2 linked regions of the Bdellovibrio bacteriovorus genome follow. The protein of the gene in region 1 interacts with the protein of each later gene in a pairwise test. Links are inferred from orthologs where the notes say so. Each region holds a gene or a part of one and is shown in the gene's direction. Other genes may lie near its edges. The genes, in order: dnaA and AZI86_RS13550.

Region 1 (3,257 bases):
AACCACCAAGATGTGTGGTTCCGATAGTGCGATACGCACTTATAAGAACTAACAAAAGCCCTCTAAAGATGTTTTCGAAGGCTTTCCAAACCACGATCCATCCCCTTAACAAATTCTTCGTAACGAAGACCTTTGTAGAAGTTCTGGTCCATAGGTTTAAAAATAATGTTAATGTCGGCTTCAATAGTTTTCCCTGCCACAAGAAAAGCCCTGAAATACTCTCGACACCAACGTTTTAATTTGTTGCGAACAACAGCGGGACCGACTTTGCGGCTTGCTGTAACTCCGAAACGCAACTGACCCTCGCTGTTCTTCTTATAATTAAGAAGCAACCATTGCGTGGGCCAATATCTTTTTCCCGTTTGTTTTAAAGAGAGAAATTCAGAACTTCGCTTTATTATTTGCGGAGAACTATTTTCCACCAGTAGAAACTGTCAGACGCTTTCTACCTTTAGCGCGACGACGATTTAGAACTTCTTGACCCGCTTTAGTAGCCATACGAGCACGGAAACCGTGAGTAGTTTTACGACGTTTATTAGAAGGTTGGTATGTACGTTTCATGATATTCTCCCCGAAACAAAAAATTACGACGCTATATGACGTCAATTACATCTATATATGTATTCCACCGAGCTGTATTAAACTAGATACGTGGGGCACTAATAAAGCACGTTGCGGCACGAAGGTCAACTGTTGAAAACTTCAGCTCCCCTTGTTAAGACCGCTCCAGGTTTTGAGGGGATGGTCTTTGTGGAGTTGAACTCGTCGTTTTGGACATTGATTAAATCGAAAATGAAGAGCCGGAACGATAACAATAAGTTATTGGATACCTGGCTTGATCCTATTGAGTATGTGAATACCAGTGGCAGCACGGAACGTCCCAAATTGATACTTGGGGTCCCCAATGCCCTTCACCAATATTTTGTTATTGAGAACCTCCAAGATAAGATTTATTTAGAAATTTCAGATACTTATGGAAGACCCTTTGAGGTCGAGTTTAGTATTACGGGAAGCAAAGTAAATACTCATATTGATAGCTCTGTCGCCCAGGAAGAGGCTGTGGGGGGAACTGAAATCCTTCAGGCTCAATTAGCACGTACTCAGAATATCCAGATTACTCAACCTAAGTCGGGCCCCGACACGCTCAACCAAGAGCTGACGTTTGGAACCTTCGTCGTAGGTAAAAATTCCGAATTTGCCCATGCGGCCTCTTATAATGTAGCCCGCAATCCTGGCGCTGATGATTATAATCCTCTCTATATATATGGACCCGTAGGAATGGGTAAAACCCATCTTTTACATGCCGCTGGGAACTATATTCGCGAGCAATATCAGCATCTTAGAATCACCTACATTTCGGCCGAGCGCTTTATGAATGAGTGTATTTCGGCGATCCGACGCCATGAAATGGATAAATTCCGTCAGAAATACCGCGAAAATTCAGACATCTTATTGGTGGATGACGTGCAGTTTATCGCCCGTGGTGAAGCTGTTCAGGAAGAATTTTTCCATACTATCAACAGCTTTATCGACAGTCGTAAGCAAGTTATCTTAGCCAGCGACCGTATGCCGAAAGATATCCACGGACTCGAAGATCGTTCGCGCACTCGTTTAGAACGTGGATTGATTGCCGATATCACGATGCCGGATTTAGAAACCCGTATCGCGATTTTAAGATATAAAGCTGAAAAATTTAATGTCCGTATGCCCGAAGATGTCGTGAACTATATCGGACGCATCTCTAAACGTTCTATCAGAGAGCTCGAAGGCAATTTGAAGAAAGTGAAGATGTTCTCTGAACTTCAAGGCTTGCCAATCGATGCAGAGCTTGTGAAGCGCATTCTTTCGCATCATGAAACTCAAAGCACAATTTCAGTTGAGGAGATTCAAAAGCTTGTCGCGGACCATTATAAAGTGCGCGTTCCGGACTTAAAATCATCAACTCGTGCCAAACCCATTGTCGTTCCACGTCAAATTGCGATGTATCTGATTAAAAAGTTTTTGGACAAATCCTTGGTGGATATCGGTAAAGCTTTTGGCGGAAAAGATCACACCACCGTGATGAACGCGCTGGATCGAGTTAAGAATCTACAATCTGCTGACCAAGATATTTCAAAAGATATCGAGGATTTAGAGCAGAGGATCCACAATATCACAGGGGTGTGAATGTGGAGTGTGGAAAGAGTTGTGGAAGAGTTTCTGGGAAAAATTGTGGATTGAAGTTACCCCCAAAAACAGCTTTCTTCCCTCGAGTTTGTACAGAGCCCTTATCCACAGGCGTTTTTTAGTGTTTACAGGTATTTAAGACATTTGTTAGGTTTTCCACGCCCCTACTACTACTACTAGTATTTATATATATAAGTAATAGTTAATAAGAGAGGGTCATCAAAGAGGGTTCAGATATGAAACTTGAAATTGATAAAAGAGATCTATTAGGCCTGATCGGAAAGACTCAAAACATCGTTGAGAAACGAAATACAATGCCGATTTTGGTGAATGTGCTTTTAGAAGCTGACCAAAACTCATTGAAAGTTTTTGCCACAGATCTTGAGGTAAGTTTAACCGACCAAATTAAAGTTCAAGTTCATCAAGCAGGTAAAGTTGCCGTGAGTGCAAAAAGTTTGTTTGAGATCGCCAAAGAACTTTCTGAAGGTCCAATCACTTTAATCAAAAAAGAAAATAATTGGTTGGAAATCAAGCAAGGCAAATACACTTCAAAAATTGTTGGTATTTCGGCTGAAGAGTATCCCATCTTCCCTACTTACAATTCTCAAAGCTTCATGACAATCAATGCGCAAACATTGAAAGAGATGATTGATAAAACAATCTACTCTGTCTCCAACGATGAAACTCGTTACCATCTTAACGGCGTTTTTTTTGAATTAAGTCCAAGCACTGGTTTTAAAATGGTTGCCACTGATGGTCACCGTATGAGCTTGGTGAATAAACCTGTCAGCGAAGTAAAAGTAAATGCCACTCAAGGTGTTATCATTCCTCGTAAAGGTCTTCATGAAATTAAAAAGATTTTGGAAGGCATTGAAGGAAATGTGGAGATCGCTATCGAAGGTTCACAATTCGTATTGAAACATTCATCCACAATTTTGATGATTCGTTTGATCGAAGGAAAGTACCCGAATTATCAACAGTTTATTCCACAGAAACTTCCGCAAAAAGTGATGATCAACCGTGATGCGTTCCTAACATCACTAAAACGTGTATCACTTTTGGCAAATACGAAATCTAAAGCGGTTCTTTTG
Region 2 (3,023 bases), on another replicon or contig:
TGTTGCATGAAAACTTTGTGTTTTATTAGTCAGATGAAAGCCTGATTTTAGAACTTGGACGGCGCAGGTGTCCTGTCCTTGTAAACAAGCCTCGGGCTGCTGCAAAGTTTCAGTAGAAGCTCGAACCCGAACCTCCAACTGGAATGCCAAGATAAAAAGCAAAACCTTCGCGAACTTTTTCATCAGTACTCAACACTCTGAGCAAGTTTGCGAGCTTGATTGCGAAGCTCTTCGTTTTTAAAGTTTTTTGCGACCGTCTTATAGATCTCTGAAGCTTCTTCAGTTTGATTATTACTCTCACTGATCTGCCCCATGCGCAGCAAAATAAAACCTGTTAATTCATGCTGCGGGAACTGAGTCACCATTTCGTCAATTTCCGACAAAGTGCTGCGGAAATCTTTTTTTAAGTAATAACTTTCCGCGATTAAAAATCGAGCTTCTACTCCATGAGCAGACAAGGGGTACTTTTGTAATAGTTGGCTGAATTCACGAATGGCTTTATCGTACTCTTGACCGTTGAAATAACGTTTTCCTTTGGCAAATAAAACACCTGACAAATCCACGCTTTCATCACTCGCCGGCGCACGCACCACCGCCGCAAGGTTCTTCATCTCATAGTGTGCTTGGAGTTTTTTATTGTCGGGTAAAATCTGCGCCACAGACTGCTGAAAATCTTTAATCTGATACGTCAGCATTGAGTTCGCAAAACGCTCATTTTCCACTTGTTTTTCAAGCTGTGCTAAACGCGCTTCATACTGTTCGTGGCCATTAAAATAACCTACAAAAAGAGAGTACGCAGAAACAAGCCCCACAGTTAAACAAAGACTGAAAATTAAGAAAACCGCATTTTGATTTTTCATGTGTTTCTTATCGGCAAAAAACGATAGATATTGAGACTGTCTCATCCTGAAACACAGAGAACTTTACGAAAGTCTAGGGGGATTTTATAAAGGCCGCAACGCTTCTAAGGACTGGCTTGCAGATTTGCACACCCTTTTAACTTGACCATTTTTTGGGGCGAAATTAGTTTGATTTCTCTTTGAAGGATCTTGTGCAAATGAACAAAGCTCAACTAGTAGAACTTGTCGCTGAAAAAACAAAAACCACAAAGACTCAATCTGAACTCATCCTCGACGCCACCTTGAAAGTCATTCAAGACACTCTTAAAAAAGGCGACGAGGTAAAGCTTGTGGGGTTCGGCACATTTTCAAAAAGCGTTAGAAAACCTCGCCAAGGTCGCAATCCTAAAACAGGTGAAGCGGTGAAAATCCCTAAGTCCTATGTGCCCCGCTTTAAGCCCGGCAAAGACCTTAAGGAATCCTTGAACTAAATTCACCTAATTAATAGCCTCTTTGAATTCAGGTCGATCCGCAATGCGGCTCCATCCCGTTAAGCCCGCCTTCCACACAAATTGGTCAGGGCGAATTTTATTCAGCTGCAATCCCGACCGCAACTCGGCAATGGAAAAGGGTCCTTCCTGCAAAAGTCGTTTATCGACATCATGAACTAATAAAACCCACTCTTTAGCGTCGGGTACGATATCCCTACCTAGAATAAATTCTTGAGCTGCAGGAAAAAGGGGCTGTTCAAAAACTCCCCATTCTATCGCCGCCATCCAGCGCCCGTCTTCTTGAGCACAAACCAAGTCATGAGGCCCAATCTCCCCACTTCGGATTTTCTCCCTCATCTCGGGTGTAGAAATCGGCCCCTGAGGCTTCAGGTTGCGATTGTAATACCAAGAATTGAATTTCATAACTTTTCCTTTTTACTGTGAAAAGGTGCGGGTAAAGATTCAACCACTTCCATAAGATCATAGTATGCAATATTGAAGCTTTCATCTTCAACGGACTTACTTAAGAATTTGCGCACGGTCATTTCAGAGATCTGCTTTTTACGATACCCACTGTACAGCCTCTCGCCGATCATTCCCCCCAATAATGTCGCGGCCATCAGATAGGATTCTTTTTTCCTGGGCCTTGCCTGCATCTTGTGTCGAGAAACACCGGTGATCACCATCAGCTCGTGCATTTTCTGCGTCAACGCCAACTGCAAAGCCTCTTTCCCTAAGTCCACCGGCGTTCGCGAGGCAAGACTTGCTTTGATGTCTGCCAACGTGTCTGTTTTACGCTTGTGGTTGATCATCTTAGAGCCGAAATACGCCATACCTTCTAACCATATCAGACTTAAAAAATCCTTCGGCATATCCCCCTGAAGCCTTTTAGCCGAACTTAACGAAGCCCGCACATATTGCATCGCTAAAGAGGCCGCATGATTGACCGTTGCCCGGGCGAGATAAGCCGCACGTATTTCGGGCAAATAAAAAGACATCTCTTCACTAATCATGGATTCAATCCATTTGATTTTTTTGGCGTCGTAATTTTCACGCACCTGCGACCAAAAGGCGGTATCCCGCGCGGTGTAAACGGAAAGATCGGATAAGGACACATCCACGCCCAACTCTTCAGCCATGATTTTCACATAGCGACCGACATGATCGGTGTAATCTAAAACTTCGTCATCCTCATCGTCGTCATCTTCGGCCAGATCCAAATCATAGGCTTGCTCTAGGTACATTAAATAATTCTGCCACTTCACCCAGGGCGGGACACTCATCAGACAAAAAACATTTTGCGAAAGACGAACCAAGTCGGTCGTACCTTCAAGCTCTTTTTGCAAAAGCTGAAAGTAAATGGGTTCTGAATTTTGAAAGACGCGCAAAATACGTTTAGAGAAAGCCTTACCTAGGCCTTTTTCCATTTCTTGCGGAATATGTGATGAAGCCAGATGCAGATCACCATAAATCACAACAACAAGATGCTCGGGATTTTGTTCCACCAACTGGGTGATTATTTTTCCAGCAAAGACGTCACGCGAATGCAAAGTCGATGCACTTTTCTTTTTATAGCTCTTATTAAGGCCATAAACCGGAGCCTTGTGCTTTTGGGCCCAACGTAAAAGAGGACGATAATGCTCCCATGGAAATCCCCAGTCGTTTTTCCAATCAATGGCCTTTAAGAAGTCCT

The links.
Region 2: the proteins of dnaA (region 1) and AZI86_RS13550 interact in binary tests that used the Escherichia coli proteins (3 or more experiments, as listed by UniProt). The link is inferred for Bdellovibrio bacteriovorus from one-to-one orthologs.

What each region holds. Positions count from the first base shown.
Region 1 is NZ_LUKE01000001.1:1,361,326-1,364,582, forward strand. The notes cover bases 28-2,953. They hold dnaA (chromosomal replication initiator protein DnaA), read left to right. Parts: upstream 28-741; coding sequence 742-2,166; downstream 2,167-2,953. Other genes in these bases: yidD (membrane protein insertion efficiency factor YidD), read right to left, coding at 28-94; rnpA (ribonuclease P protein component), read right to left, coding at 63-422; rpmH (50S ribosomal protein L34), read right to left, coding at 412-561; dnaN (DNA polymerase III subunit beta), read left to right, coding at 2,403-2,953. Also shown: more of yidD, read right to left, coding at 1-27; more of dnaN, read left to right, coding at 2,954-3,257. UniProt on the Escherichia coli protein: Plays an essential in the initiation and regulation of chromosomal replication. Binds in an ATP-dependent fashion to the origin of replication (oriC) to initiate formation of the DNA replication initiation complex once per cell cycle.
Region 2 is NZ_LUKE01000003.1:233,263-236,285, reverse strand. What follows is about bases 2-2,693. They hold AZI86_RS13550 (HU family DNA-binding protein), read left to right. Parts: upstream 2-1,057; coding sequence 1,058-1,330; downstream 1,331-2,693. Other genes in these bases: AZI86_RS13540 (ChaN family lipoprotein), read right to left, coding at 1,750-2,693; AZI86_RS13545 (DUF4339 domain-containing protein), read right to left, coding at 1,337-1,753; AZI86_RS13555 (tetratricopeptide repeat protein), read right to left, coding at 183-860; AZI86_RS13560 (hypothetical protein), read right to left, coding at 2-183. Outside these bases: more of AZI86_RS13560, read right to left, coding at 1-1; more of AZI86_RS13540, read right to left, coding at 2,694-3,023.